Linked DNA regions of Allocatelliglobosispora scoriae. The protein of the gene in region 2 interacts with the protein of the main gene of each other region in a pairwise test. Links are inferred from orthologs where the notes say so. Each region holds a gene or a part of one and is shown on either strand. Other genes may lie near its edges.

Region 1 (14,489 bases), on a different replicon or contig from region 2:
CGTCGGAGCCGGTCTGGCGCGGGATCCCGGCGTGCCCGGCGAGCGACGGCGAGATGGACCACAACGCCGCCCCGCCGAAGAGGCCGACGGCGAGCGCCGAGTTGTCCGGCCCATAGGTGTCGTACGCCGGACGGTTGCGGTTGTGCAGGTGGAGGTTCTCCCGGCGTACCTGATAGAGGATCTTGCTGCCCGCCCGCGTGCGGGTCGGGCGGACCAGCAGGAACAGGAGCGTGACGACGGCCGCGACCACCATGGCCGCGACGAGGAAGCCGATGGGCCGCTCGTTGGCGACGCCGTCGATCGCCCGCCAGATGCCGAGCAGGATGAGCCCGACCAGCAGGTAGACGCCGGTCCGGACCGAGCGGCGCGCCTCGGCCGGGATGAGCAGTCCGTCGCGCTCCAGGCCCGCACCGATCTCGTCGAGCGCGGCGCGCACCCGAGGCGTGTTGAGCAGCGACCTGGCCCGGAGGCCGGCGCTGGTCTCCTGCATGATCGCGGCGTCCAGGTTCGTCGCGCCCATCGGGACGCCGCCGCTGCGCTGAGCCACCCCGCTCGCGTCGACCGTGATCGCGTTGTGGCCGTGCAGCCACGCCAGCGACGTCGCGATCGCGTTGTCGGCCCCGCCGTTGAGGAAGGCGATGTGCTGCGGCGTCAGTCGGGCCGGGTCGCCGTCGTCGCGACCGGCGAAGGCGAACCGCCGGTGCACGATCGTGCCCAGCACGACCAGCACCAGTACGCCGACATAGAAGGTGATGAAGAGGGGTCCGGAGATGCCCCACGTATCGCTCACAGTGACCGCTCCTTCGTCAGGGGACTCCATGGTGCACTGCGCCGTCTAGGGTGTGAAGCGTGAAGGTGACGAAGTTTGAGCATTCGTGCGTACGCGTCGAGCGGGACGGCGCCGTGCTCGTAATCGATCCCGGGCCCTGGGCCAGCCCCGCAGCGCTCGACGGCGTGGACGCCGTTCTCATCACCCACGAGCACTTCGACCATCTCGACGTGGAGAAACTCGCCGACACCCTGGCGCGGCGGCCGACCGTGACCGTGCACGCGCACGCCTCGGTGATGCTGAAGCTCGGCGTGCTCAAGGGTGTTCTCAACGAGGTCTCCTCCGGTCAGGAGTTCACCGCCGCGGGTTTCGGTGTCAAGGCTTATGGCGGGCTGCACGCGCTCGTGCACCCCGACGTGACGCCGGTGCCCAACCTCGGATTCCTCGTCGAGGGCTCGGTCTACCACCCCGGCGACTCGTTCGACGTGCCGGTCGGCGCCGAGGTCGAGACGCTCTTCGTGCCGGTGAGCGGGCCCTGGCTCAAGATCTCCGAGTCGGTGGACTTCGTCCGGGCGATCGGTCCGCGCCGGGCGATCGCCCTGCACGACGGGCTCCTCAACGACATGGGGCACATGGTCGGTGACGCCAACATGACGATGCTCTCCGGCTGCGACTATTCCCGACTGGAACCCGGCGCCACCCTCGCGGCATGACCCCCGAGCAGGCGGTCGCGGCGAGCCGGCGTTCGGTCCAGGCGCTCGGCGGCGCCGCACCGACGTGCCCCAAGACCCTTCAGCGTGCCCGTGAGCTGGGGCTGAGTGGCTGGGCCTTCACCATCGCCGGTCGCGGCGGGGTCCTGGGCGAGGTGCGGCCGGAACTCGTCGCCGCCTCCCTCGGACTGATCGCGCCGGATGCGGTGCAGGCCGGCTGGGAGTCGGCTCGCGCGATCATCCCGCCGGTGATGGTCGCCGCCGAGGTGATGACCCAGGTCCGGCGGTGGGGAGCGGAGAATCTCCAGACCACCCCACGGGTGGAACGCCTCGCTGAGCTCGCCAAACGGGTGGTCCGGGCGGCGGACCCGGCCGGCCTGCCGCTCTTCGCAGCCTGGCGGGCCGCCTCCCGGCCGCTCGCCGATCCCGCCGAGTCCGCCGCCGTCGGGCTGTTCCTGCTGCGTGAATACGGTGCCGGGGTCTTCCTGATGGCGGCACGGGTCGGTGGCCTCGCCCCGGTGGAGGCGCTGATCTCGGGACGGGCCGGCGAGGCGGCGGCGGTCGCCTACGGCTGGCAGCCGCCCTTCCCCTCGCCCGGCCCGCTCGCTCGGCGGCGGGCCTGGGTCGACGGTGCGACCGACCGGATCGTGGGGCGTTCCTATGGAGTCCTCACCCGCCCGGAGCGGCTGGAGTGGACGACGCTGGTCAACGCGGCGTCCGGCGCGGTGGGACCGGTCCGGTTCAGCTGGGCGGGGGACCCCACCGCCCCGACCTCGAGTTAGAACGCCCGTCAGGTGGCGCCGTGCCCTGGCCGGCCGCCACCTGACGCGCGCTCCGGCCCCGCGGCCCGGGCGGCGAGCGCGATCACACGCTCGCCGCCCGGAGCCTCGCCTCAGTGCAGCGGCAACCGGTGGACGCCGCCGCTGACGGTGCCGACATACAGGGCGCCGCCGGTGACCGCGAGCGACACGACGTCCAGGTTCTGCAGTCCGCTGGAGATGTTCTCCCAGCTCATGCCACCGTCGGTGCTGCGCAGCACGCCACGCCCGCCGGAGGCCACGCCGTAGTCCCAGCTGCCCGTCGTCCCGGCGTAGAGCGTGGTGCCGGAGCGCAGGAGGCTGGAGACGTGCACGTCGAGCGGGCCGGTGTCGGCGGCACGGAAGGTCCGGCCGCCGTCGGTGCTGACCCGTACGCCGTCGCCGCCGACGACCATGCGCCGCCCGCTCAGGTCGATCGCCCGGACCGGCCCGTCGAGGACCTTGGTCACGGTCGCGCCGCCGTCGTCGGAGCGGAAGAGGCCGAGTTCGTTGCCGAGCCACAGCCGCTTCGGGTCGGCCGGGTCGCCGGCCTGCGCGGTGAAGGTCATGTCGTGGTAGAGGTTCTTCCACGTCGTGCCGCCGTCGACGGTGCGGAAGAGGCCCGCACCCTCCAGGCTGCGGAAACCGACCGAGACGCGGTTGGGGTCCGCCGGATCGATCAGCAGCGAGTCGGGAATCTCGGTGCCGCGGCCCTTCTCCTCCCAGGTCAGGCCCGCATCGGTGCTCCGGTCGAGGTAGAACTCGCCGAAGGCGCTCTCGCGTACCCGCCAGACGATCTTCTGGTCTTTCGGTGAGACGGCCAGGAACGTGACGTCGACGCCGACGTAGCCCTCGGTCTCGATCGCACCCCACTCGCGGGAGGCGACCGGCAGCGCCGTGCGGTAGACGCCGAGTTCGGTGCCCGCGAGCAGCGCGCCACCGCTGACGGCGAGCGCGTGTGCCGTCGTCCCCTGTACGCCGATCCGCCGGTAACCCGTGCCGTCGGCCGAGCCCCGGTAGACCCCGGCGGTGTTCGTCATCGTGATGGTGCCGTCGGCCCACCGGTCGTAGTCGAGCTGTGCCGCGTCCCGCGACGGTGCGGGCACCTCGACCCAGGTCGCACCGTGATCGTGGCTGACGTGGCTCGTGCCGAGGTAGGTCTCCAGCACGACATCCCCGCCCGACGAGCGCAGCTCGGTGCCGCCGGACGGCATGGCGAGCAGCGTCGACCAGGTGGTTCCGCCGTCGCGGGAGCCGACGACACCGACGTTCCAGACCTCGGCGGCGATCACCGAGCCGTCGGCGACGATCGAGCTGACGAATCGCGTACCCGAGTCGTAGATCTTGCGGGTGGGCTGCGGTGCGCCCGCGACGATGCCGGGCACGACGTAGATGCCGCGCGGCGTGCCGAGGTAGAGGTTCCCGCCCGCGACCGCGGTGTCGGTGATGCTGTCGGTGACCCCGGTGGCGAACGCCGTCCAGCTGTCACCGGCGTCGCGGCTGACCTGCAGCCCCGCGTCGGTGACCGCGATGAGCGCCGCGCCCGCCGGATCGGCGAGGAAGGCGGAGATGAAGGAGTTGGGCAGGTTCAGGGTGCGCCAGGTGGTGCCCCGGTCGTCGGTACGCAGGACCGTCGAACCGTTCATGGTGCCGTTGACGGCGTAGAAGAACCGCTCGGCGTGCCGCGGATCGGCGACGATCATCCCTTCGCCGCCGCTGACCGCGATCGGCAGCCGGTTGAGCTGCTTCCACGTCGCGCCGTCGTCGGTGGTGAGCCACGGGCCGGCCTTGTACTCCTCCGCGAGCATCGCCTGGTGCGGCGCGGCGGGGGAGAGGGTGAGCGAACCGCCCGCGCTGTCGGGGCCGATCGGCTCCCAGCGGGTGCGCCGGATGCTTTCCGGGGTGACCTCGAAGCCGCTCGCCCCGACCAGCATCTGGCCGGTGGCGGCACGGCCGCGGACGGAGACCGCGTAGGCACCGGCCCGGTCGACGTCGATCTCGGCGCGGTACCAGTTGCCGTATTCGAGCTTCGCCGGAACGGTGAAGGACCGGCCGTGCTGCGGGTCGACCGTCACGGTCGGCACGCCCGCGAGCCCGGTCGGCGCACCGATGTAGACGGTCGAGTGGCCGTCGCTCGGGTCGGGCGACGCCCGCACGATCAGCGGCCGCACGACCAGCAGGTAGGGCAGGTGGATCCGCTGCGTACCGGCGGTCGCGTTGATGGCACCGGCGATCTCGGTGTCGGCCTCGGGCCGGTCCACCCGCAGCGTGACGGTGACGGTGGCGCTGCCGCCGGCGGGCACGGCGACCCGGTCCGGTCGCACGGTGACCCCGCGCCGGTCGGCGTCGAGCCGCACGGAGATCGCCCGGGTGCCGCTGTTGTGCAGCGCGACCCGGGTGGTCCCGCCGACGGTGCCGCCGGAGAGGTCGGCGAGGCCGAGGGAGATGCTCGGCGGCTGCGCCGTCAGGGTCGCCTTCGCCGCGGCGGCGATGTCGAGCCGCCCCGCGCCCTGCGCCGTCGGCCCGGTGCCCCGGAGCGACTTCGAGGTCCCCATCAGCACCGACTTGACATCGGCGGGTGCCTGGCCGGGGTGGAGCTGGCGCAGCAGCGCCGCCGCACCCGCGACGTGCGGACCGGCCATGGAGGTGCCGGACATCCGGTACTGGCCCGGCTCGAACAGCGCCTTCGGCACCGTCGAACGGATCTCGACACCGGGCGCGACGAGGTCGGGCTTGAGGCCGAAGGTGCCCGACGGTCCGCGCGAGGAGAACGACGCGATCTCGTCCGTCGAGTCCGTGCTGGTGATCGTGATGTCGACCCGACCGGCGGCCATCCGGGTGCCGAGCTCGGCGAATTGCGCGCCGTCCATGCCCAGGATCACCAGGCTGTCCATCCGGAAGAGGTCGCCCGACTCGTGCAGGCGTACCTTGCCGGGCTCGACCGGAGCTACGCCGGGCTCCACCGAGGCGAGCACCGGCCCGCCGCCGGACTGCCCGCCGAGCAGGGCGACGGCTCCGCGCCGCTCGGCCTCCCGGGCCAGCTCCAGGTCCGAGATATAAAGATCGCCGGTGGTACGCGCGACGAACCCCTCGAATTTCAGGATCTTGCCGCGTACGTCCCCGACCCGGTCCCAGTCCTCGGGTGCCCCGTAACCGAGGTCGACCACCTCAGCGGTGACCGGCTTGACCTGCGGGTTCGCCGACAGGGCGCCGCGGAAGGTCTGGATCAGCTCCGGCTTGCGCCCGGCGAGGTAGGCCTTGGCGACCCGGAAGTTGCTCGTCGAGGCACCGACCGCGATGACCCCGTCGGCGGCGGCGGGCGAACCCACGGTGTCCCGACCGGGCCCGGAGTTGCCCGCCGAGGCGACGACGACGACCCCGGCCCGGGTGGCTGCGGTGGCGGCCTGCCCGAGCGGATCGGTTCCGTCGCCGGGCCCGCCGAGGCTCATGTTGATCACGTCGGCGCGGTGCGGGTTCGCCGGGTCGATCGCGGCCTCGATCGCGGCCACGATGTCGGAGGTGGACCCCTCGCCCCACTCGTTCATCGCCTTGTAGGCCAGGATGCTCGCGTCCGGCGCCACGCCGGTGATCCCGCCCGGCGCCGCCGCCCGACCGGCGATGATGCCCGCGACGTGGGTGCCGTGGCCGTTGTCGTCCATCGGGTCGGCGTCGTTGTTGACGAAGTCCCAGCCGCCGACGACCTTGTGCCCCTCGCCGAAGCCGCCGCCGAGGTCCGGGTGCGTGTAGTCGACGCCGCTGTCGATGATCGCGACGGTGACCCCCGCCCCGCGTACGTCGGCCCCGGCGGCGTCCTTGCTCTTCCACACGTCGGTCGCGCCGATGAGCGGCACGCTGACGTCGGTGTATGCCCGGACCGGCGCGTCGGGGTAGACGGCGACGACGCCCGGCAGCGCCGACAGCTTGCCGACCTCGTCGGCGGGCACGGTCACGGCGACCGCGTTGACCAGCAGGTTCAGCTTGCGGTTGCCGCGGGTGTGCACGCCGGACTGCTTGGCCCGGGCGAGGAAGTCGTCCTGCCGGGCCGCCGTGCCGCGCCGGGCCGCAGCGACACCGCTGCCACTGTCACGCAGCAGGCCGCCGGGGGCGGCGGTGACGGCGGCGTCACCGGCGAGCATCACGATCATGCGGCGTTCGGCCTGGGGGGTGGTGGAGGCGAGCGCGGAGCCGGACGCCGAGAGCACGCTCGCGGTGAGCGCGACGGCCAGCCCGGCGGCCAGAGATCTTGGAGGGGTCTTTCGCATAGGTACCGTTCCTAGTGGTGTGTGCCACTCAGGGACAATGACCAGGGCTGGCCCATTGCTGCCGGTGGCACAGGTAGGCCAAGATCTCCCGATGACATCAGAGCTGACGGCGGCGGGTGTCGACCCCTTCGACGAGACCGTCTACCGAGCAGTACTGTCCCGGCGACAGGCCGCCCCGGCCGAACTCGCCGCCGACCTCGGGCACACCCCGGACCGGGTCGTCCGCGCGCTCGACCGCTTGGAGAACCACGGATTGGTGGGGCGCCTCGCCGGTTCCCGGCGCCGTTACGCCGCGATCGAGCCGCAGGCGGCGCTCGGCGCGCTCATCCGCAACCGGGCTGCGGAGCTCGACCGGGTCCGCGGCGCAGCCGACGAGCTCTCCCGGCTCTTCGCCTCGGCGCAGGCGGGTGTCTCCGACGAGGTCGAGATCGCGATCGGCAGCGAGGCGCTGGGCCGCTGGTTCGTCCGGCTCCAGCAGGAGGCCCGCGACGAGGTGATCACGCTGGATCGGCCGCCCTACGCGTTGACGACGTCGAATCCCGTCGAGGCGACCGCGCTGACCCGGGGTGTGAAGTACCGGGCCGTCTACGCCCCGGAGGCGCTGGAGTGGCCCGGCGTCCTCGGCGACATCCGCGAGCTGGTCAAGCACGGCGAGCAGGCCCGGGTGCTGCCCGGCCTGCGGATCAAGCTGGCGATCTCGGACCGGCGGCTCGCCCTGATGCCGCTCTCGCTGGACCTCACCGATGTCCGGGCCGCCGTCATCCGGCCGTCCGCCCTGCTCGACGGGCTGATCGACTTCTGGGAGATGTGCTGGCAGCAGGCGATCCCGCTGGAGGCCCCGGCCGACGACCCGCTCGCCGACGACGACCGCGACCTGCTCACGCTGCTCGTCAGCGGGCTGAAGGACGAGGCGATCGCCCGCCAGCTCGGCTGGTCGGTACGCACGATGCGCCGCCGGATCAGCAGGCTGCACGAGCTGCTCGGGGCCGACAACCGCTTCCAGGCCGGGGTCATCGCCACCCGCCGCGGTCTGATCTAGCTTTTGTTGCTGGGCGCGATGCTCGGCTCGGTGAAGTCGGGGAGCACCGGCGACCTGGTCGGCGAAGGACCGGCCGTGGTCGGGCTCGCGGCCGGGCTCGGCTTGGGGCTCGCCGTCGCGAAGGCGCTCTCGGGCACCTCGCGGGTGTAGCGCGCGAGTGCCAGCTCGATGACGAGATCGTCGACGGTGCCGGAGAAGCTCGCGACGACGCCCTCGGTCGTCACGCAGGCCTCGAAGGAGTCGGTGACCGGGCTGGTCAGGTTGGTCACCTCGACGCAGGTCGCGGACCGGCCGGCGATCGTGCTCTCGTACTGCTTGTAGTTGGCGCTCAGGTCCAGCGCCGCCGTGGTGAGCAGCGAGCTGACGAGCTTCGCCGAGACGAGCCCGTGCTTGGGCAGGTCGCTGAGGCCGGTCGGCTCGGCGTTGCTTCCGGACAGGGCGACGGTCGAGCAGCTCGTGGGCCGTCCGCCGCAGGTCGTCGTGCCGTTGGGCGTGATGATCAGGGCACCGCCGGGATACCGGTACGCCGTCCGCCGCGGGGTCGAGCTCTGCGAGACGCTCACGACCGCGCCACCGGCGACCTGGTATTCGGCGAGGTAGTCGAGCGTGGTCGAGTGGTCGACGCGCAGGGCGAGGTCGCTGACGAGATCGGCTCGGTCGAGGGCGGGCGGGCCGCCACCCTGGCAGCCGGTCAGCACCACGACCGAGGCGGCCACCAGCAGCCCGCCTAACGTTTTGACCAGACCCATGGGGGTCAGCCTCGCCTACCAGGTCAACTCGGCGCAACGTCGATGTCCGATTCGCCCGGCTACGTCATTGATTCCTGGACCGGCGGGGGATCCGCGCAGGTGCTTCTATAGGGTGTGACTGTGTTGGCCGCAGTGTCGCGGCCTGCGGTGACTCATCAACAAGGAGTAACACTGTGGCCACCATCGAGGGATTCGTAGCCCGGGAAGTCCTGGACTCGCGAGGCAACCCCACCGTCGAGGTCGAGATCGGTCTCGACGACGGCACCATCGCCAGCGCCATCGTCCCGTCCGGCGCCTCCACCGGCGCGTTCGAGGCGGTCGAGCTGCGCGACGGTGACAAGAAGCGTTACAACGGCAAGGGCGTCGAGAAGGCGGTCGCGAACATCGTCGACAAGATCGTCGACGAGCTGATCGGCTACGAGGCGAGCGAGCAGCGCCTCATCGACCAGAAGATGATCGACCTCGACGGCACCCCGGACAAGTCCGCGCTCGGTGCCAACGCCATCCTCGGCGTCTCGCTCGCGGTCGCCAAGGCCGCCGCGAAGAGCTCGGGACTGTCGCTCTTCCGCTACATCGGCGGCCCCAACGCGCACCTGCTGCCGGTGCCGATGCTCAACATCATGAACGGTGGAGCGCACGCCGACTCCAACGTCGACATCCAGGAGTTCATGATCGCGCCGATCGGCGCGCCGAGCTTCCGGGAGGCGATCCGTTCCGGCGCCGAGGTCTACCACGCGCTCAAGACGGTGCTGAAGAAGAAGGGCTACGCGACCGGCCTCGGCGACGAGGGCGGCTACGCGCCCAACCTGCCCGCCAACGTCACCGCGCTGGAGCTCATCGCGGAGGCGGTCGAGGCCGCCGGTTACCGGCTCGGCACCGACATCGCGATCGCGCTCGACGTGGCGGCGACGGAGTTCTACTCCGACGGTGCCTACCAGTTCGAGGGCAACCCGAAGTCGTCCGACGAGATGCTGGCCTATTACACCAAGCTCGCCACCGACTACCCGATCGTCTCGATCGAGGACCCGCTGGCCGAGGACGACTGGGCCGGCTGGGGCGCGCTGACCGCCGCTCTCGGCGGCAAGGTGCAGATCGTCGGCGACGACCTCTTCGTCACCAACCCGACCCGCATCGCCCGGGGCATCGCCGAGAAGTCGGCGAACTCCGTGCTGGTCAAGGTCAACCAGATCGGCTCGCTCACCGAGACGCTCGACGCGGTCGAGCTGGCCCACCGGGCCGGTTTCACCACGATGATGAGCCACCGCTCGGGAGAGACCGAGGACACGACGATCGCCGACCTCGCCGTCGCGCTCGGCTGTGGCCAGATCAAGTCGGGCGCCCCCGCCCGCACCGACCGGGTCGCCAAGTACAACCAGCTGCTGCGGATCGAGGAGGAGTTGGACGACGCGGCGCGTTACGCCGGTGCGTCTGCTTTCCCTCGCTACAAGGCTTCTTAATCACTAGGCTGATCACATGACGCAGCGCCGGACGCCGAGCGGGCAAGGCCCCGCACGGCGTTCCGGCGCGCGCACGAGTGTGCGCAGCCGGGCGCTGCCGGGCACGCGGGTCGCCGACCCGTCCCGCTCCGCCAATCGCCCCGCCGCCGCCCGTCGCGCCGCCGCCGCCGGTGCCGCCGCGAGGACCTCGGCCCCGGCTGAGCGTCGCCTCACCGGCCGCGCCACGGTCCTGGTCGTCGTCCTGGTCGCCCTCGCTCTGGGGTACGCATACCCGGTGCGCGTCTATCTCACCCAGCAGTCCGAGATCGAGTCGATGCAGGCCGCCCAGGAGGCGCAGCGCGCTCACATCCGGGATCTGGAGGCGACGGCCGCCAAGTGGCAGGACGACGAGTATGTCCGCATCCAGGCCCGCAGCCGCCTCTTCTACGTGCGGCCGGGGGAGATCCCCCTCGTGACACTCTGGGACCAGCCCGGCGCCGATCGCGATGCGGGCATCGTGCCCGGGCCGAAGGCACCCGAACCGTGGTATTCGACGCTCTGGGCCAGCGTCGGCGCCGCCAACGAATGACTCTTGTGAGGGATATCTGTGCAGCGTGACGCCGTACCCCCGCCTGCTCGTGACGTGGCGACCGAGCGGGACCTGGCGGCGGTGGCCGAGCAGCTCGGACGTGCCCCTCGCGGGACGCGGGCCGTGGCCCACCGCTGCCCCTGCGGCAACCCCGACGTGGTCGAGACGACGCCGCGCCTCGCCGACGGCACCCCCTTCCCGACGCTCTATTACCTGACCTGCCCCCGGGCGACCGCCATCTGCAGCCGGTTGGAGTCCGGCGGCCTGATGAAGGAGCAGTTCGCCCGGCTGCACGACGATCCCGAGCTGCGGGAGGCCTACCAGGCCGCCCACGAGGACTATCTCGCCAAGCGGGAAGCGGTCGGGCACGTGCCGGAGATCGGCGGCATCTCGGCGGGCGGCATGCCCGACCGGGTCAAGTGCCTGCACGTGCACCTCGGCCACGCGCTCGCCGCCGGTCCCGGGGTCAACCCGTTCGGCGACGAGGTGATCGCGCTCGCCGACGAGTGGTGGCTCGCCGGACCCTGTGTCGCTGTGCCCGCAGACTCCCTCGATGAGTGAGGTCGAGGTCCGGCGCGGACGGACATCGGACGTGCGGGGCATCCGGCGGCTCATCGACATCTACTCGCCGCAGCGGCGGCTGCTGAGCAAGGCCACCGTCACCCTCTACGAGGACATCCAGGAGTTCTGGGTGGCCAGTGTGGACGGCGAGGTGGTCGGCTGCGGCGCGCTGCACGTGATGTGGGAGGACCTCGCCGAGATCCGCACCGTCGCCGTCGACCCGGACGTCCGCGGGCAGAAGATCGGTCACCGGGTCGTCTCGGCGCTCCTCGATCACGCCCGGGACCTCGGCATCCGCCGGGTCTTCGCGCTCACCTTCGAGACGTCGTTCTTCGCCTCCTTCGGCTTCGTCCCCATCGACGGCGCGCCGGTGCCGTCCGCCGTCTATGAGCAGCTCCTGCGCTCCTATGACGAGGGTGTCGCGGAGTTCCTCGCGCTCGAACGGGTCAAGCCCAACACCCTCGGCAACACGCGCATGCTGCTGCACCTCGCCACTCGGGAGACCTGATGAACGTCGCCGCGATCGACTGTGGCACCAACTCCGTCCGCGTGCTCATTCTCGGGCCCGACGGACGTGAGCTGACCCGCCGCATGCAGATCGTGCGGCTCGGCGAGGGCGTCGACGCCACCGGGCGGCTCGCACCGGCGGCGCTGGCTCGTACCCAGACCGCGCTCGCGGAGTTCGCCGCCGAGATCAAGGCGGTCGGAGTGGCCCGGACCAGGGTCGTCGCGACCAGCGCCACCCGGGACGCGAGCAACGCCGACGAGTTCCACGCGATGGTGCTCGCCACGCTCGGTGTCGCGCCCGAGGTCGTCAGCGGTGACGAGGAGGCCCGGCTCGCCTTCACCGGGGCGCTCGCCGGGCTCGACGTGTCGGAGCCGCCTTACCTGCTGGTCGACATCGGCGGCGGGTCGACCGAGTTCGTCCACGGTTCGACCTCCGTCGAGCACGCGATCAGCACCGACATCGGTTCGGTCCGGATGACCGAGCGGCACCTGCACAGCGACCCGCCCGAGCTCGACGAGATCGAGGCCGCGGCCGCCGACATCGGCGCCGTCGTCGCGGGGGCGCTGGCGGTGGTGCCGCCCGGGCGTACGCTCGTCGGCGTCGCCGGCACCATCACCACGGTGGCGGCGATCGCGCTGGGGCTGACCGCCTATGACCGCAGCCGGATCCACCAGGCGCGGATCACGGCCGAGGAGGTCCGGCACGTGACCGCCGGGCTCGCCGAGATGACGCGGGAGCAGCGGTTGGGCATCACGTCGATGCACCCGGGCCGGGCGGATGTGATCGTCGGCGGCGCGCTGATCCTGCGCACGATCATGGAGCAGACCGGTGCCGAGTCGATCCTCGTCTCCGAGCACGACATCCTCGACGGCATCGCCGCCTCGCTGTCCACATAGCGCGGCTGTCCACAGGTCCGGTCCGACGGCGCTGGCGGCGTCCGTGCCGGTCGGCGACGCTCACCGATGTGCGAGATCTCCTTCAGGCACACGGCGGTGTGATCCACCGACAGGACCTGCTGCGCCACGTCGGCTCGGCGACCGTTCAGCGAGCCGTCGCCCGGGGTGACCTGTTGAGGGTGCATCCGGGCGTCCTCGCGCTGCCCGAGGCGGCCGACGACCGGTGGGCGCGGATGCAGGCGGCACTCCTCTATGCCGGGCCGGGTGCTGTGCTCAGCCATCTCAGCGCCCTGGCGGTCTGGGGACTCGCCGATCTGGTTCCGCCGTCGGAGCCGGTGCACCTGCTGGTCCCGGTGGACCGGCGGCTGCGTGACACCAGCCTGCGGGTGCATCGACGGTCGGCGGAGGTGGCGACGGTGGTCCGACGGGGGATGCCGATCTCGCGGATCGAGCATGCCCTCGCCGACTCGTGGGGCCTGCTCGACGCGAGCACCCTCGCCGGCCATCGACTGGCGAGAGCCCTCGTGATCGAGGCGGTCGGGCGACGGATGATCACAGCTGACCGGGTGCTCGCGGCCGCCGGCGTTCTGATGCAGACCCGAGGACGGCACGGGCTTGTGCGGTTGGCGAGCCTGCTGAAAGCCGGTTGTCGCAGCGAGCTTGAGCTGTGGGGGTTCGAGCGGGTGTTCACCGGTCCGGGAATGCCGGAGCTGCGGCGCCAGGTCCAGGTCGGGATCGGTGGCCGGTCCGTCTGTCTCGACCTGTTCGAGCCGGTGAGCCGGACCGACGTCGAGCTGGACGGAGCGGAGTGGCATTCGGCGCCGGCGGCTCGGGAGCGGGATCTGCGCCGGGATGCCGCGTTGGCCGGGTTGGGGATCCAGGTGGTGCGCTTCTCGGGTTCCCGGCTGTTTCGTGAACCACTTGTCGTGCGGGGAGAGTTCCTGCGGGTCGTATCTGCCGGATCATCACAGCAGCGTTCTGGACAGTAGTGTGCATCGCACAGTACTGTCCTTTGCGTGGACACTACACAGTTGTTGAAGGGTGTGCTTGACCTGGCGGTTCTGACCGTCCTCAAGGATGACGACGGCTACGGCTACGACATCCTGCGCCGCCTGCGGGAATCAGGCCTCGCCGAGATCGGTGACGCCTCGGTCTACGGCACCCTGCGCCGGCTCTTCGGAGCGGGTCTGCTGACGACCTATGTGGTCCCCTCCGAGGAGGGCCCCCACCGCAAGTACTACGCGCTCAACGCCGCCGGGCGAACGCAGCTCACGCTCTCCGGCAAGACGTGGCGTGCCTTCTCTTCCACCATGGACGCACTGCTGACCGAACGGGGTGTGGCGTGAGCACCGAGACGATCACGGAGATCGAGAGCTATGCCGCCGCGGTGCGGACCGCGCTCGCCGATCTCCCCGAGCAGACCCGCAACGAGTTGCTGGAGGACCTCACCGATCACCTGACCGAGGTGGCGGCCGAGCAGGACGGCGGCACCCTGCTGGAGCGGCTCGGCCCGCCCGCACATTACGCCGCAGAGCTCCGCGCCACCCTCCCGGCCGGTGGGGTCAGCCCCTCCCAGCAGCGATGGAGCCTCGCCCTCACCCGGGGCAGGGTGCGGGCGCAGCACCTGGACGCCAGGCTCGGCAGAGTTCTGGGCTACCCCCGCTTCAGCGACTACGCCAGGCTGCTGCGCCCGGCGTGGTGGATCATCCGGGGTTGGGCGGCTGCGATGATCTTCTGCCGGATCGCGAGCGTCGACGCCCGCGACGGACTGCTGCCGGTCCTGGAGGGCAACGAGTTCGTCGGGCTGCTGGTGCTGATCGGTGCCGTCGTGGGCTCGATCTGGCTGGGCCGCCGGGCGGGCGGCTTCGGGACGTGGCCGAAGCGGCTGGTGGCGGTGGGCAGTGCCGTGGTGGCGCTCGGCGCGGTGATCGGCTTCTTCGAGCTCGACAGCGATCTCCGTCACGGTCCGAGTGTCGTCTATCAGACGAGCGGCAGCCCGCTGGAGAGCGTCGAGGACCTTTACGTCTACGACGCCGGCGGAAAGCTGCTGACCGGCGTACGGGTCTTCGATCAGTGGGGCAACCAGATCACGGTCGGCTTCGACCGCTGCGGTCGGCCGGCGACATATCTCGGCGATTCCCGATCCGACGTGCAGGTCACGGTGTACGAGGAG
Region 2 (14,634 bases):
CCGCCGTCGGCTACCTGATGGTGATCGCCCTGCTGAAGCTGCTGCCGCGGACCGCTGCGGGAGCGGGCTTCGCCGTCTTCATCGCCTCGGTCGTCAGCGTCACCCTCGCCTCGCAGGGCTTCGTGCTGGAGTATCTCCTCGGCGGCGGGGTCGACCTCACCATCGGCTACGGCAAGATCTCCGCCGTGATGGCCGGGGTGCACTCGCTCATCGGCATCGGTGAGGGGCTGATCGCGGCGGCGACCGTCACGACGGTCGCCAAGGTCCGGCCCGACCTCGTCTACGCGCTGCGCGGCCGAGCCCTGGACGCACCCGGTGCCGTGCGGGGCTCCGCCCGGCCGGTCGTCATCGCCGGGCTCGTCGCCGCGCTGGCGCTCGCGGGCGGGGTCAGCTACTTCGCCTCCTCGGCACCGGACGGGCTCGACGCCACCACGCTGCGCGGCTGCACGCTCAACGACGCGGGCGAGATCATCGGCGGCACCTGCATGGCCCAGTCGGCGCAGGACCACGAGTTCGGCGGCGGCTTCCTCGCCGATTACGGCATCAACGGGATCGACGGCACGGTCGGCATCGCCGGGGTGATCGGCGTGCTGCTCACCTTCGCCGTCGGCCTCGGCATCGCCTGGACGATCCGGCGCCGCCGGGCCCACGCGGCCCTGCCGAGCACCCCGGTCGGCGGCTGACGGATGGGAGCGGGGCACCTCCACCCGATGTTCGTGCACCGGCACTCGCCGGTGCACCACCTCGCACCCGAGGCGAAGGTGGTCGCGGCGGTGCTCTGCACCATCGTCGTGGTGGCGACCCCGCGGACGGCGCTCTGGGCGTTCGCGGGTTACGCCGTGCTCATCGCCGCCATCGCGGTGCTGGCGCGGATCCCGGCCGGGTGGCTGGCGCGGCGCAGCATGATCGAGCTGCCGTTCGTGCTGACGGCGGTGCTGCTGCCGTTCCTGACGGCCGGGCCGACGGTGCGGGTGCTCGGCATGGACCTGGCGGTCGACGGGCTCTGGGCGGGGTGGAACATCCTGGTGAAGGGTGCGCTGGGCGTACTCATCGCGTTGTTGCTCGCCGCGACCACCCTGCCGCGTGACCTGATCATCGGCCTGGACCGGCTGCGGGCCCCGACCGCGATCACCCAGATCGCCCTGTTCATGCTGCGCTACCTCGACGTGCTCGCCGACGAGGCGAAGCGGATGCGGATCGCGCGGATCTCGCGCCTCGACGACCCGCGCTTCCTGTGGCAGCTGCGCGGATTCGCGGCCGGGATCGGCACCCTCTTCCTGCGCGCCTTCGAGCGCGGCGAGCGCGTCTACCTCGCGATGAAGTCGCGCGGCTACACCGGCAGGATGCCCGCCGCGCTGCACGCCGACGGCACCGCGACGGCGCGGCAGTGGATGGCCGCGGCGATCCCGCCGGTCGCCGCCGCGGCGATCATGGTGTGCGGCAGGCTGTACGCATGACCGCGCTCCAGCTCACCGACGTCCGGTACGCCTACCCCGACGGCCACCGTGCCCTGCACGGGGTCGACCTGCAGATCGCCGAGGGCGAGCGGGTGGCGCTGCTCGGCCCCAACGGCGCGGGCAAGACCACGCTGGTGCTGCACCTCAACGGCATCCTGCCGACGCCCAACCTGCCCGGCGCCACCGGCACCGTGCGGATCGGCGACACCGTCGTCAACCCGCGCGACCGGGCCGGGCTCGCCGAGGTGCGCCGCCGGGTCGGCCTCGTCTTCCAGGACCCCGACGACCAGCTCTTCCTGCCGACCGTGCGGGAGGACGTCGCGTTCGGCCCGGCCAACCTGGGGCTCAAGGGCGCCGAGCTGGACGCGCGGGTCACCGAGGCGCTGGAGGCCGTCGGCATGACCGAGATGCGCGACCGCGCGCCGCACCACCTCTCGCTCGGGCAGCGACGGCGGGTGGCGGTCGCGACGGTGCTCGCGATGCGCCCCGACCTGCTCGTGCTCGACGAGCCATCGTCCAACATGGACCCGCAGGCGCGCCGGGAACTCGCCGAGATCCTGCTCGCGCTGCCGACGACGATGCTGATGGTCACCCACGACCTGCCCTACGCGCTGCAGCTCTGCCCGCGCTCGGTGATCCTCGACGGCGGCGTGGTGGTGGCCGACGGCCCGACCCGTGAGCTGCTCGCCGACCCGGAGCTGCTGGCGCGGCATCGGCTGGAACTCCCGTTCGGCTTCACGGTCACTGCCTGACCCTGTAGTCGTCTGACCCCTGCCGTTGCCTGGCCCCGGTCACGGTCGCTGCGTGCGGCCCCCCGGCGTGTTCCCTGAATTTTAATGCTGGACACGCCGACGGCCCTTGTCGATCCTGACCTTTGTTGCAGATTCTCCGGCGTGTCCAGCACTAAAATTCAGGGTGGGGGGCATGCACCCGGTGAGTCGGCTACGCGGCGTGAGGGCGGCGGGGCGATCAGTAGACTGACACCGTCGATCACCCGTGCAGAGGAGACCACCCCGTGACCGTCCAGCCCATCCGCTACTTCGGGGACCCGGTGCTGCGGACCCCCGCAGATCCGGTGACGACCTTTGACAAGGAGCTGCGGCGGCTGGTGAGGGACCTGACCGAGACGATGCAGGAGGCGGGCGGTGCGGGACTCGCCGCGCCGCAGCTCGGCGTCGGCTTGCGGGTCTTCACCTTCGACATCGACGACGTCGTCGGCCACCTCGTCAATCCGGTGCTGGAGTTCCCGGACGACGAGGAGCAGGACGGCCAGGAGGGGTGCCTGTCGCTGCCGGGGCTGTATTACGACACCAAGCGCCGGCAGAACGTCATCGCCCGAGGCTTCCACGAGTCCGGCGACCCCGTGCAGATCGTCGGCGCCGGCCTGATGTCGCGCTGCATCCAGCACGAGACCGACCACCTCGACGGCGTGATCTTCATCGACCGCCTCGACAACACCGGCCGCAAGCAGGCCCTCAAGGACATCCGCCGCGCCGAGTGGTACGACCCGACCAACACCCGGGTCAAGGTCAGTCCGCACGTGACCGGCCCGCTGGGGCTGGGCCTGTGAGAATCATCTTCGCGGGTACGCCGGAGGTCGCCCTCCCGTCGCTGGAGGCCGTCGCCGCCTCGGGCCACGAGCTGCTCGCCGTCGTGACCAGGCCCGACGCGCCGGCCGGCCGGGGTCGGCACGCTGCCCGGTCACCGGTCGCCGCCTGGGCCGACGAGCACGGGATCGAGGTCCTGACCCCGGCGAAGCCCCGCGACGAGGACTTCCTGGTCCGGCTCACCGAGCTCGACGTCGACTGCGTACCCGTCGTCGCCTACGGCGCGCTGGTGCCGCCGGTGGCGCTGGAGATCCCCGTGCACGGCTGGGTGAACCTGCACTTCTCGCTGCTGCCCGCGTGGCGCGGCGCGGCACCCGTGCAGCACGCCGTCTGGCACGGCGACGAGGTGACCGGCGCCTCGGTCTTCCAGCTCGAGGCCGGTCTCGACACCGGTCCGGTCTTCGGCACCCTGACCGAGGTGATCCGCCCGACCGACACCTCCGGCGACCTGCTCGCGCGGCTCGCGGTCGACGGTGCCGGGCTCCTCGTCGACGTGCTCAACGCGATCGAGGACGGTTCGGTCCGCGCGGTGGCGCAGCCCGCCGACGGGGTCAGCCTCGCCCCGAAGATCACCGTGGAGGACGCGGCGGTCCGCTGGGGCGACCCGGCGTTCGCCGTGGACCGGCGGGTGCGCGCGATGACCCCGTTCCCGGGGGCGTGGAGCACGTTCCGGGGTGAGCGGATCAAGCTCGGCCCCGTCTCGATCGTCCCCGACGGTCCCCGGCTCGAACCGGGTGACCTGCTGGTGGAGAAGACTCGGGTGCTCGCCGGGACGGCGACGGACCCCGTCGCGCTCGGTGAGGTGAGGGCGGCCGGCAAGAAGCCGATGTCCGCCGTGGACTGGGCGCGCGGTGTGCGGCCGACGTCAGGTGAACGCATGACAGGGGAACATCCAGCATGAGCGAACGACAGGGCGGCTTCCGCTCCGGCACGGCCCGCGAGCGCGGTGGCCGATCTGATCGGGGCGGAGGCGATCGGCCGAGGGGTGGACGTCCGCCCTTCGACCCGGCCCGGTCGGCAGCCTACGAGGCCCTGCTCGCCACGCACCGCGACGACGCGTACGCCAACATCGTCCTGCCCGCGCTGCTGCGCGACCGCGGAGTGACCGGCCGGGACGCGGCCTTCGCGACCGAGCTCACCTATGGCACGCTGCGCCACCTCGGCACCCTCGACGCGATCATCTCCGCCGCCGCCGACCGCGATGTCAGCCGGATCGACCCGCCCGCGCGGGACTCGCTGCGACTCGGCGCCTACCAGGTGCTCTTCACCCGGGTTCCGCCGCACGCCGCCGTCGCCGCGACCGTGGACATGGTGCATGCGGTCGCGCCGCAGGCGGCGGGCTTCGCCAACGCGGTGATGCGCCGCATCACGGAGCAGGACACCGACACCTGGATCGCCGAGGTCTCGCCGAAGGCCGAGGACGACGCGATCGGCCACCTCTCCATCAGCCTGAGCCATCCACAGTGGATCGTTCGGGCGTTCTCGGAGGCCCTCGGCGGCGACATGGGCGAGACGGCCCGGCTGCTCGCCGAGGACAACGAGCGCCCGCCGGTGCACCTGTGCGCCCGGCCCGGCCTCGAGGACGCCGTCGACCTCGCCGAGCAGGTCGGCGGTCTGCCCGGCGCCTTCTCCCCCTACGCCGTCTACCTGTCCGGCGGCTCGCCCGGCGACATCGAGGCGATCCGCGACGGCCGCGCGCACGTGCAGGACGAGGGCTCGCAGCTCGTCGCCGCGGCTCTCGCCGCCGCCCCGCTGGACGGCTCCGACGAGCGGTGGCTCGACCTCTGCGCCGGTCCCGGCGGCAAGGCCGGCCTGCTCGGGGCCCTCGCCGCCCTGCGCGGCGCGTCCGTCACCGCCGTCGAGATCGCCGAGCACCGGGCCCGCCTCGTCGAGCTCGCGACCCGGCGGCTGCCCGTCACCACGATCGTCGCCGACGGGCGCGATGTCGGCGACAACCCGGCCCTGCCCGAGGGCGGCTTCGACCGGGTCCTCGTCGACGCGCCCTGCTCGGGTCTCGGCTCGCTGCGGCGCCGCCCCGAGTCGCGCTGGCGCCGCAAGCCCAGCGACCTGCCGCCGCTCACCAAGCTGCAGCGGGAGCTGCTCGGCGCCGCGTTCCGGGCGGTCCGCCCCGGTGGCGTCGTCGCCTATGTCACCTGCTCGCCGCATGTCGTCGAGACGCAGGTCAGCGTCGTGGAGGCAGCCCGGCGCAGCTCGATCCAGATGGACTTCGTCGACGCCCGTGAGCTGCTGCCGCCGGGTATGCCCGGCCTCGGTGCCGGGCCGACGGTGCAGCTGTGGCCGCACCGGCATGGCACCGACGCCATGTTTCTGGCCGTGTTGAGAAGGGGTAACGAATGAGCGTGATCATCGCTCCCAGCCTGCTCGCCGCCGACTTCGCGCACCTCGCCGACGCGGCGGCCGCGGTGCACGGCGCGGCCGACTGGCTGCACGTGGACGTCATGGACAACCACTTCGTCCCCAACCTGACGATCGGGCTGCCCGTCGTCACCAGCCTGCGGCGCGCGACGGACCTGCCGTTCGACGTGCACCTGATGATCGAGGCGCCCGAGCGCTGGGCTCCGGGTTATGCCGAGGCGGGCGCCTACAACGTCACCTTCCACGCGGAGGCAGCCGAGGACCCGGTGGAGCTGGCGAAGACGCTGCGCGGACTGGGTGCCAAGGCCGGGTTGGCGATCGACAAGGACACGCTGCTCGACCCGTACCTGGATCTGCTGCCGCACTTCGACACGCTGCTGATCATGACGATCAAGGCCGGGTTCGGTGGCCAGGCGTTCGTACCGGAGCTGCTGGACAAGGTCCGCGCTGCTCGGCGGCACATCGCTTCGGGGCATCTGGACATTCGGCTGGAGGTGGACGGGGGAGTGTCGATGGACACCATCGCGGCTGCCGCTGAGGCCGGGGCGGATGCCTTCGTGGCCGGGACCGCTGTCTACGGTGCCGCGGATCCGGCTGCTGCCTGTCGTGCGCTGCGTGCTCTTGCTGAGTCGATCTGAGGTCGTCTGTGCTTGCGGTGGGGGTGGGGGGCGGGATCGACCCGCTCTGGGCGGTCAGGCTTGATCCCGACGCGGGTCGATCCCGCCCCCCACCCTGACCGGGGTCACGCTGTCAGGGTTTGTTGCGGCTTGACGGCTGGACGGGACCGTCGGGTTGGCGGATCTTGGGCAGTTCCGTGGTCGCTTTCGTGACTTCTCCTCCGGGGTGTCGGTTGCTTCTTGGGTCTTTGCTGCTGGTGGGGGCTTGATTCCTGAGATCGGGAATGGTCTTCGTCTGGTGCGGGGTCGGTCGTAGACTGTCGAGTCCCGGGTCTGTCGCGCAGCGTGACGGACAACCGGCCACAACGGACAGTGGGGCGGACTTGACGGCAGAGGGGTACGGCCCAACGCCTTCCGGTGGTGAGGCGGAAGTCATCCTCGTGGTGGATGACGATGCCGATATTGTGCGGTTTGTTCGGGTCAATTTGAAGCTGCAGGGGTTCGGGGTCGTGACCGCGGTGGACGCGGTGGAGGCGCTGGCGGCGATCGAGGAGCGGCGGCCCGACCTGGCGCTGATCGATCTGTCGATGCCGGGGATGGACGGGATCGAGCTGACGCGGCTGCTGCGGGCCGATCCGATGACGAGCGCGCTGCCGATCATCATGCTGACCGCGCGGGCCACCGTCGCCGACAAGGTGCTGGGGCTGACGGCGGGGGCCGATGACTACCTGGTCAAGCCGTTCGACACGCTGGAGCTGATCGCTCGCGTGCGGTCGACGCTGCGGCGCAACCGGGAGTTCCGGGAGGTGTCGCCGCTGACCGGGCTGCCGGGCAACAACCGGATCCTGCGCGAGATCACCGATCGGGTGCACAGCGGCGCCGACTACGCGGTCTGCTACTTCGACATCGACCGGTTCAAGAGCGTCAACGACGCATACGGGTTCGCGCGCGGCGACGAGTTCATCGCGGCGCTGGCCCGGTCGCTGCACCGGGCGGTCGCCGAGGCGGGGCTGCCACCGGCGTTCCTCGGCCACGTCGGCGGCGACGACTTCGTGCTCGTGCTCGCGCCGCACCAGGTGCGCCCGACCACGACCCGCGCGGTCACCCTCTTCGAGGCCGCCGCCGACGAGCTCTACGACCCGGTCGACGCGCAGCGCGGCTACCTGGAGATGGTCGACCGCCGCAACCAGAGCTACCGGGTCAACCTCGTCACGCTCTCCATCGGCGTCGCGCTCTCCACCAGCCGTCCCTTCGCCGATCCTCGAGAGGTGATCGCGGCCGCCTCGGAGATGAAGACCGTGGCGAAACGCCAACCGGGGTCCTACGTCGCGGTCGACAAGCGCTCCGATGTCGGCAGCGACTCGGGCGCCTACCCGACAGTTCCAGCACAGCGGCTCGCCGCCGCCGTGGAGCCCGCGCCCGTGGAGCAGCAGACCGACGTGTGATCTGGTGCGCCCGCCGCCGCCCCGCCCGTGGCGCGCCGCGCCGCTGAGAGAGGATGGTCGCTATGACGGAGGCCACCTCAGCAGAGCTCGCGGCGATGGCGCGCGCGATCGAACTCGCGGCGCGCGGGCTCGGCACGACCAGCCCCAATCCGGTCGTCGGCTGCGTGATCCTCAACGCGGCCGGCGAGGTCGTCGGAGAGGGCTTCCACGCCTACGCGGGAGGTCCGCACGCGGAGATCGTCGCGCTGGCCCAGGCGGGTGAGCGGGCCAAGGGCGGCACCGCGGTCGTCACCCTCGAACCCTGCAACCACACCGGCCGCACCGGCCCCTGCGCGCAGGCGCTGATCAACGCCGGGGTGATCCGGGTGGTCCTCGCGGTGAGCGATCCCAATCCGGCCGCGACGGGCGGTGCCGACACGCTGCGGGCCGCGGGGGTCCAGGTCATCACGGGGGTACGCGAGGCCGAGGCCACCAAGGGCAACATCGCGTGGCTCTCCGCCGTGCGCCGGGGGCGGCCCTATCTGATCTGGAAGTTCGCCTCCACCATCGACGGGCGTTCGGCGGCCGCCGACGGCACCAGCATGTGGATCACCTCCGAGGCGTCCCGGATGGACGTGCACGCGCTGCGCGGCACGGTCGACGCGATCATCGTGGGCGTGGGCACCGTGCTCGCCGACGACTCCCGCCTGACGGCTCGCAATCTGCGCGACGGCAGCCTCGCCATCCGGCAGCCGATGCGGGTCGTCGTCGACTCGGACGGGCGTACCCCCCTGGGGGCGAAGGTGCGCGACGGCGCGGCACCGACGTGGATCGCGACCGCGGCCGAGGTCGGCGTGGACGCGACCGGCAAGGTCGACCTGGTCGTGCTGATGACCGAGCTCTACGCGCGCGGCGTGCGATCCGCCCTGCTGGAGGGCGGTCCGACGCTCGCGGGCGCCTTCCTGTCGGCCGGGCTCGTCGACAAGATCGTCGGGTACATCGCCCCCAAACTGTTGGGCGCCGGTCCCGCCGCGCTTCTCGGCGCAGGTGTGAAGACAATCACTGACGCGATCGAACTTGATGTCACAGATGTTGACAAGGTTGGTCCCGATCTGCGAATCACCGCCGTGCCCAAGAGGGAGAATTGATCGTGTTTACCGGCATCATCGAGGAGCTCGGTGAGATCACGGAGCTGTCCTGGAAGGGCGAGGGCGCGGTCCTCGCGGTCCGCGGCCCGATCGTCGCCTCCGACGCCCGCCACGGCGACTCGATCGCCGTCAACGGGGTCTGCCTCACGGTGGTGACGACCGACGGCGAGTCCTTCACCGTCGACGTGATGAAGGAGTCCTTCGACCGCAGCAGCCTCGCCCAGCTCACCCCCGGCAGCCGGGTCAACCTGGAGCGCGCCGCCAAGGTCGGCGACCGGCTCGGCGGGCACATCGTGCAGGGCCACGTCGACGGCGTCGCCACGATCACCGCGCGCGAGCCGGGAGATCTGTGGGAGATCGTCCGGTTCACCCTCCCGCCCGACCTCGCTCGCTACGCGGTCGAGAAGGGCTCGATCACCGTCGACGGCATTTCGCTGACGATCACCGAAATCTCCGCGGACCACTTCTCCGTGAGCCTGATCCCGACCACACTGGAAGTCACGACGCTCGGCCGCAAAGCCGTCGGCGACCTCGTCAACATCGAGGTCGACGTGGTCGCGAAATATGTCGAACGCCTGGTCACGCCGCACACGGATCGACTTGCAGGGGGAGCCCGATGACATCCATGTCGACGATCGAGACCGCGATCGCGGACATCAAGGCCGGTCGGGCCGTCGTCGTCGTCGACGACGAGGACCGCGAGAACGAGGGCGACCTGATCTTCGCCGCCGAGCTCGCGACCCCGGAGCTGATGGCGTTCACCGTGCGCTACACCTCCGGCTTCATCTGCGCCCCGGTCACCGAGGAGGACGCCAACCGGCTGGAGCTGCCGCCGATGTGGCACACCAACCAGGACCGGCGCGGCACCGCCTACACGGTGACCGTGGACGCCCGGGAGGGCATCACCACCGGCATCTCCGCCGCCGAGCGGGCGCACACGATCCGGCTGCTCGCCGACCCCGCGACCAAGCCCAGCGACCTGTCGCGCCCCGGCCACGTCGTGCCGCTGCGGGCCAAGACCGGTGGCGTGCTGCGCCGCCCCGGGCACACCGAGGCCGCGATCGACCTCGCCGTGCTCGCCGGGCTGCGCCCCGCCGGTGTGCTCTGCGAGCTCGTCAACGACGACGGCACGATGATGCGCCTGCCGCAGCTCACGGCCTTCGCCGAGGAGCACGGGCTCGCCCTGATCTCCATCGCCGACCTGATCGAATACCGCCGCCGCACCGAGCGCATCGTCCAGCGCGTCGTCGCGGCGCGGCTCCCCACCGCCTTCGGCGTCTTCACCGCCGTCGGCTACCGGGCCACCCACGACGGCACGGAGAATATCGCCCTCGTGCTCGGCGCCGGTCCCGACGGCACCTTCGCCGACGGCGAGGACGTGCTGGTCCGGGTGCACTCCGAGTGCCTCACCGGCGATGTCTTCTCCTCGCTGCGCTGCGATTGCGGTCCGCAGCTGGAGGCGGCCCTGGAGCGCGTCGCCCAGGAGGGCAAGGGTGTTGTCCTCTACATGCGAGGACACGAGGGACGCGGCATCGGGCTGCTCCACAAGCTGCAGGCCTACCAGCTCCAGGACGGCGGGCGCGACACCGTCGACGCCAACCTCGACCTGGGCCTGCCCGCCGACGCCCGCGACTACGGCACCGGCGCGCAGATCCTGCACGACCTGGGCGTCCGCACGATGCGCCTGCTCACCAACAACCCGGCCAAGCGCGCGGGGCTGGAGGGCTACGGCCTGTCCGTCGTCGGCCGCGAAGCCCTGCCGATCCGGGAGCACCCGGAGAACCGCCGCTACCTGGAGACGAAGCGGGACCGGATGGGGCACCTGCTCGAGCTCGACGACCACACGGAAGGGGTGGCCTGATGGCCGGCCAAGGTGCACCTCAGCTGGAGCCCGTCGACGCGACCGGGCTCACCCTCGGCATCGTCGCGACCCGCTGGCACGCCGAGCTCGTCGAGCAGATGCTCGACCGGGCCCAGGCCGCCGCGAAGGCGTGCGGGGTCGAGCGGGTCACGGTCCTGCGGGTCGCGGGCTCCGTCGAGCTGCCCGTCGTGGCACAGGCCCTGGCCAGGGCGAATGACGCGGTCGTCGCGCTCGGCGTGGTGATCCGGGGCGAGACGGCCCACTTCGAATATGTGAGCCAGTCCGTCACCGACGGCCTGACCCGGATCGCGCTGGACCTGTCGACCCCGGTCGCGCACGGCGTGCTCACCGTCGACACGGTCGCCCAGGCGGTGGCCCGGGTCGGTCTGCCCGACTCGCCGGAGGACAAGGGCTGGGAGGCGGTCATCGCCGCCCTCGACGCCGCCCTCGCCATCCGCTCCGTCTGACCCGCGATCGCCGCAACCACGATCGCCGCAACTCTTCAAGAGTTGGTGCTTTGAGTCTTCTCAGCACCAACTCTTGAAGAGTTGCGACGCGTCGGGTGGTGTCGAGGGTGGCGCGGTTGGCGTACACATGAGGTGTCCTTTTGACCTGGAGGAGACGTCTGTGCGCGCCTACCCGCTCCGGTTTGCCGCTGCTGCCGCCCTTGCCCTGGGCCTGGCCGCCTGCACCCCGCCTGATCCGCTGCCCACCCCCGGCCAGCCGACCAGGGTGCCGTCCGCGGCGCCCTCGGTGGTCGAACCGCCCGAGCCCTCCTCGGGCACGGTCGCGCCCGGCAAGGCCTCGCTCGCGATCTACTACGTGGGCAACGACAAGACCAGGCTCGTGCTCTATCGCGAGTTCCACACGCTCGCCATCGACGAGGACTCGCCCGCGCCCCGGGCGAAGGCCGCCGTCGCGGAGATGCTGCGGCTGCGCAGCGCGGCGGACCGCGACTACTCGACGCCGTGGCCCACGAGCGCCCGGGTCGGCGACGTGACCGTCGACGGCGACACCGTCACCGTCGACCTCACCGGTGCGGCGACCGGCAGCGCCGGGGCCGAGGCCGCCGCGCAAGCCGTCCAGCAGCTCGTCTGGACCGTGACCGCGGCGACCGGCAAGCCCAACGTCGCGATCACGCTCGACGGGAAGCCCGCCGCCGAGCTCTGGGGCCACGTCGACATCTCGAAGCCGCAGCAGCGGGGCCGCGCCGCCGACGTGCTCGCGGCGGTCTGGCTGATCGACCCGCAGCAGGGCGCCAAGGTCGGCCGGACCTTCACCGTGCACCTCGCCGGGATCCTCTTCGAGGCGCAGGCACACCTGCGGATCACCAAGGGCGGCGAGGTCATCGCCGACCAGCCCGTGCTGCTCGGCGCGGGCGCACCCGCGCAGGGCTCGGCGAAGCTGACGATCACGCTGGAGCCGGGGACCTACGTCGTCGAGGCGTTCGAGATCTCGGCGCGGGACGGCAGCGTCCAGCACGTCGACAACCACACGATCACCGTCGGCTGACGGGAGGGGGTGCCGCCGGGGTGGCGGCACCCCCTCCGATCAGGCCGTGAGCAGTCGCTGCACCTCGGCGAACTGGTCGGCGGGGAGCGGGCCGAACGCCAGCGCTCCCGCGTTCTCCTCCACCTGCGCCACCGTGCGGAAACCCGGGATCGGCACCGTCACCTCGCTGCGGGTCCAGAGCCAGCCGAGCGCGCCCTGCACCAGGCTCCGCCCGTCGGCGGTGAGGGCACCGCGGATCGCGTCGACCCGGGCCAGCCATTCCGGTGCCCCGGCCCCGTTCCGGAAGTAGGCGAGCCAGTCGTAGCCCTGGCTGCGGACGTCGGCAGCGCCGACACTGCGGCCGTCGTGGTATTTGCCCGAGAGCAGCCCCATCGCGAGCGGACCGCGGTTGATGCTCGCCAGCCGCTGCTCCTCGCAGACCGCGATCACCGCCGCCGCGTCGTTCAGCACCGACATGTCGTGCTGGATCGCCGTGCACGCGGCACCCGCGGCGGCGAAGGCGGCGGCGCTGGCGGGGTCGTCGGTGCTCCACCCGTACGCCCGGATCACCCCCGCCTCGACCAGCTCCTCCAGCGTGCCGATCATGTCGAGCGCCTGCGGGACCGGCAGCCCGTTGAGGTGGAGCTGGTAAAGGTCGATGTAATCGGTGCCGAGCCGGCGCAGCGAGCCGTGCAGGCAGCTGCGGATATAGGCGAGGCTGCTGTCCTCGCCGGTCGCCTCGCGGGTCTTCTCGTCGAAGGTGTAGCCCCACTTCGTCGCGATCACGATGTCGTCGCGGGACCCGGCGACCGCCTGGCCGAGGAGGCGCTCGCTGTGCCCGGCGCCGTAGTTGGACGCGGTGTCGAAGAAGGTGATGCCGAGCTCCCGGGCCCGCTGGATCGCCCGGATCGACTCGGCGTCGTCGGTGGGCCCCCAGCCGTACTGGTCGGTGCCGCCCTGCAGCGGGCCGCCGATCGCCCAGCACCCCATGCCGAGCGCGCTGACCTCGATGCCGCTGCGGCCAAGAAGACGTGTCATGGCTCCCATGCTCCCCGCCGGACGCACGCGCGATCCAGCGGGGTGGCCCGTGATCGGCGCACCTCTTCACGAGTTGCGCCGATCACGACGGTGGCTCAGGCGGCCAGGAAGATCTCCCGGGCCAGGACGCCGATGTCGGCCTGGTCGGTGAAGAGCCCGTCGATCCCCGCCTTCAGGAACGTCACCTGCTCGTCGATCGCCCGACCGTAGTCGTTGGGCCCCGTGCCGACCCGGTAGTCGGCGGGCAGGAACTGGTTCTCCGCCCGGAACGTGTAGGGGTGCAGCACCAGCCCGGCCGCGTGCGCGTCGGCGACGAGCGGCGACGGCGTGCCCAGCGTCCCGTCCGGCAGCCGGGGGATGATCAGTCCCTTGTCCGGTCCGACACCGTTGACGACGCGGGCGAGGTCGGCGAGCCCGGCCGGCGACAGGTACTCCGCGTAGGTGCGGGTGTCGCCGAACGGCTTGCCCGCCGCCGATGCCAGGAAGACGAGCGGCACCCGCACCCGGTGCACACTGCGCAGGTCACGCAGGTTGACGGCCTCGAAGGACTGCACGAAGACCGGCGCGTCCCGGCGGTCGAGCCCGTGCCGCCGCAGCGACGCCACCAGCGGGGCCTCCAGCGGCAGGCCGACGCCCCGGAAATAGCTCGGGTGCTTCGTCTCGGGATAGACGCCGATCTCCCGGTGCAGCTCCTTGCTGAGGCGCTCGCGCAGGCGCAGCACCTCCTCGAAGGTCGGGATCTCGAAGAGGCCGTTGAAGAGGGTGTTGCGCTGGCGCACGGCGGGCAGCCGCTCCACGGCACGCAGCCGCTTCAGCTCGGCGAGCGTGAAGTCCTCGGTGAACCAGCCGGTCACGGTCACGCCGTCGATCACCTTGGTGACCCGGCGGTCGGCGAACTCGGCCCGGGAGGCCACGTCGGTCGTACCGGAGATCTCGTTCTCGTGCCGCGCGACCAGCACGTGGTCGGCGGTGGAGACGAGGTCGGGCTCGATGAAGTCGGCGCCCATCCGCGCCGCCAGCTCGTAGGAGGCGAGCGTGTGCTCCGGCCGGTAGCCGGAGGCACCGCGGTGGCCGATGACGAGCGGCTTGCGGTGGGGCTTGCGGCCGCCATCGGCCAGGGCGGGCTCTGCGGCGAGCATGACCGGAACGGTACCGGCCGTCAGCAGGCCCAGGCGCAGCAATGCGCGACGATCCGTCACGGCAACTCCTCGGGGGTCGGCCGGCGACCATCGCCGGCGGCTTCGAGCAGTTCAACCCACCCATGGGTACGCCACCCAAAGCCCCCGTATCCACCGGACGAACATCTCCTTTGGTGCGATGATGCTCTCTGGCACATCAATCGAATCGAGGGAGCATCCGATGGCTTCGCGGCTCAACCCGTATATCAGCTTCTCCGACAACGCCCGCCAGGCGATGGAGTTCTACCAGGGTGTCCTCGGCGGCACCCTCGTGGTGAACACGTTCGGGGATTTCGGATCGCCGGACCCGGCCGTGGCCGACAAGATCATGCACGCGATGCTGGAGACCGATGCCGGCTTCGCGCTGATGGCGTCGGACACCCCGCCCGGGATGGACTACAACCCCGGCACCAACATCACCGTGAGCCTCAGCGGCG

Evidence for each region.
Region 1: the proteins of rpe (region 2) and eno interact in binary tests that used the Escherichia coli proteins (3 or more experiments, as listed by UniProt). The link is inferred for Allocatelliglobosispora scoriae from one-to-one orthologs.

What each region holds. Positions count from the first base shown.
Region 1 is NZ_JACHMN010000002.1:2,892,769-2,907,257, reverse strand. What follows is about bases 7,787-10,641. They hold eno (phosphopyruvate hydratase), read left to right. Parts: upstream 7,787-8,499; coding sequence 8,500-9,783; downstream 9,784-10,641. Other genes in these bases: F4553_RS18615 (DUF501 domain-containing protein), read left to right, coding at 10,370-10,641; F4553_RS18620 (septum formation initiator family protein), read left to right, coding at 9,800-10,351; F4553_RS18630 (hypothetical protein), read right to left, coding at 7,787-8,326. Outside these bases: F4553_RS18655 (TIGR04222 domain-containing membrane protein), read right to left, coding at 1-790; F4553_RS18650 (MBL fold metallo-hydrolase), read left to right, coding at 850-1,482; F4553_RS18645 (SCO6745 family protein), read left to right, coding at 1,479-2,261; F4553_RS18640 (S8 family serine peptidase), read right to left, coding at 2,372-6,538; F4553_RS18635 (helix-turn-helix domain-containing protein), read left to right, coding at 6,630-7,577; more of F4553_RS18630, read right to left, coding at 7,574-7,786; more of F4553_RS18615, read left to right, coding at 10,642-10,912; F4553_RS18610 (amino-acid N-acetyltransferase), read left to right, coding at 10,905-11,420; F4553_RS18605 (Ppx/GppA phosphatase family protein), read left to right, coding at 11,420-12,316; F4553_RS42470 (DUF559 domain-containing protein), read left to right, coding at 12,385-13,305; F4553_RS18595 (PadR family transcriptional regulator), read left to right, coding at 13,333-13,662; F4553_RS18590 (HAAS signaling domain-containing protein), read left to right, coding at 13,659-14,489. UniProt on the Escherichia coli protein: Catalyzes the reversible conversion of 2-phosphoglycerate (2-PG) into phosphoenolpyruvate (PEP). It is essential for the degradation of carbohydrates via glycolysis.
Region 2 is NZ_JACHMN010000003.1:1,326,220-1,340,853, forward strand. What follows is about bases 4,249-7,248. They hold rpe (ribulose-phosphate 3-epimerase), read left to right. Parts: upstream 4,249-5,418; coding sequence 5,419-6,078; downstream 6,079-7,248. Other genes in these bases: F4553_RS32510 (RsmB/NOP family class I SAM-dependent RNA methyltransferase), read left to right, coding at 4,249-5,422; F4553_RS32520 (response regulator), read left to right, coding at 6,441-7,248. Also shown: F4553_RS41380 (PDGLE domain-containing protein), read left to right, coding at 321-683; cobalt ECF transporter T component CbiQ, read left to right, coding at 687-1,457; F4553_RS32495 (energy-coupling factor ABC transporter ATP-binding protein), read left to right, coding at 1,454-2,209; def (peptide deformylase), read left to right, coding at 2,473-3,027; fmt (methionyl-tRNA formyltransferase), read left to right, coding at 3,024-3,965; more of F4553_RS32510, read left to right, coding at 3,962-4,248; more of F4553_RS32520, read left to right, coding at 7,249-7,502; bifunctional diaminohydroxyphosphoribosylaminopyrimidine deaminase/5-amino-6-(5-phosphoribosylamino)uracil reductase RibD, read left to right, coding at 7,565-8,629; F4553_RS32530 (riboflavin synthase), read left to right, coding at 8,632-9,249; F4553_RS32535 (bifunctional 3,4-dihydroxy-2-butanone-4-phosphate synthase/GTP cyclohydrolase II), read left to right, coding at 9,246-10,490; ribH (6,7-dimethyl-8-ribityllumazine synthase), read left to right, coding at 10,490-10,957; F4553_RS32545 (GerMN domain-containing protein), read left to right, coding at 11,118-12,002; F4553_RS32550 (aldo/keto reductase), read right to left, coding at 12,042-13,028; F4553_RS32555 (glycerophosphodiester phosphodiesterase), read right to left, coding at 13,115-14,218; F4553_RS32560 (VOC family protein), read left to right, coding at 14,379-14,634. UniProt on the Escherichia coli protein: Catalyzes the reversible epimerization of D-ribulose 5-phosphate to D-xylulose 5-phosphate.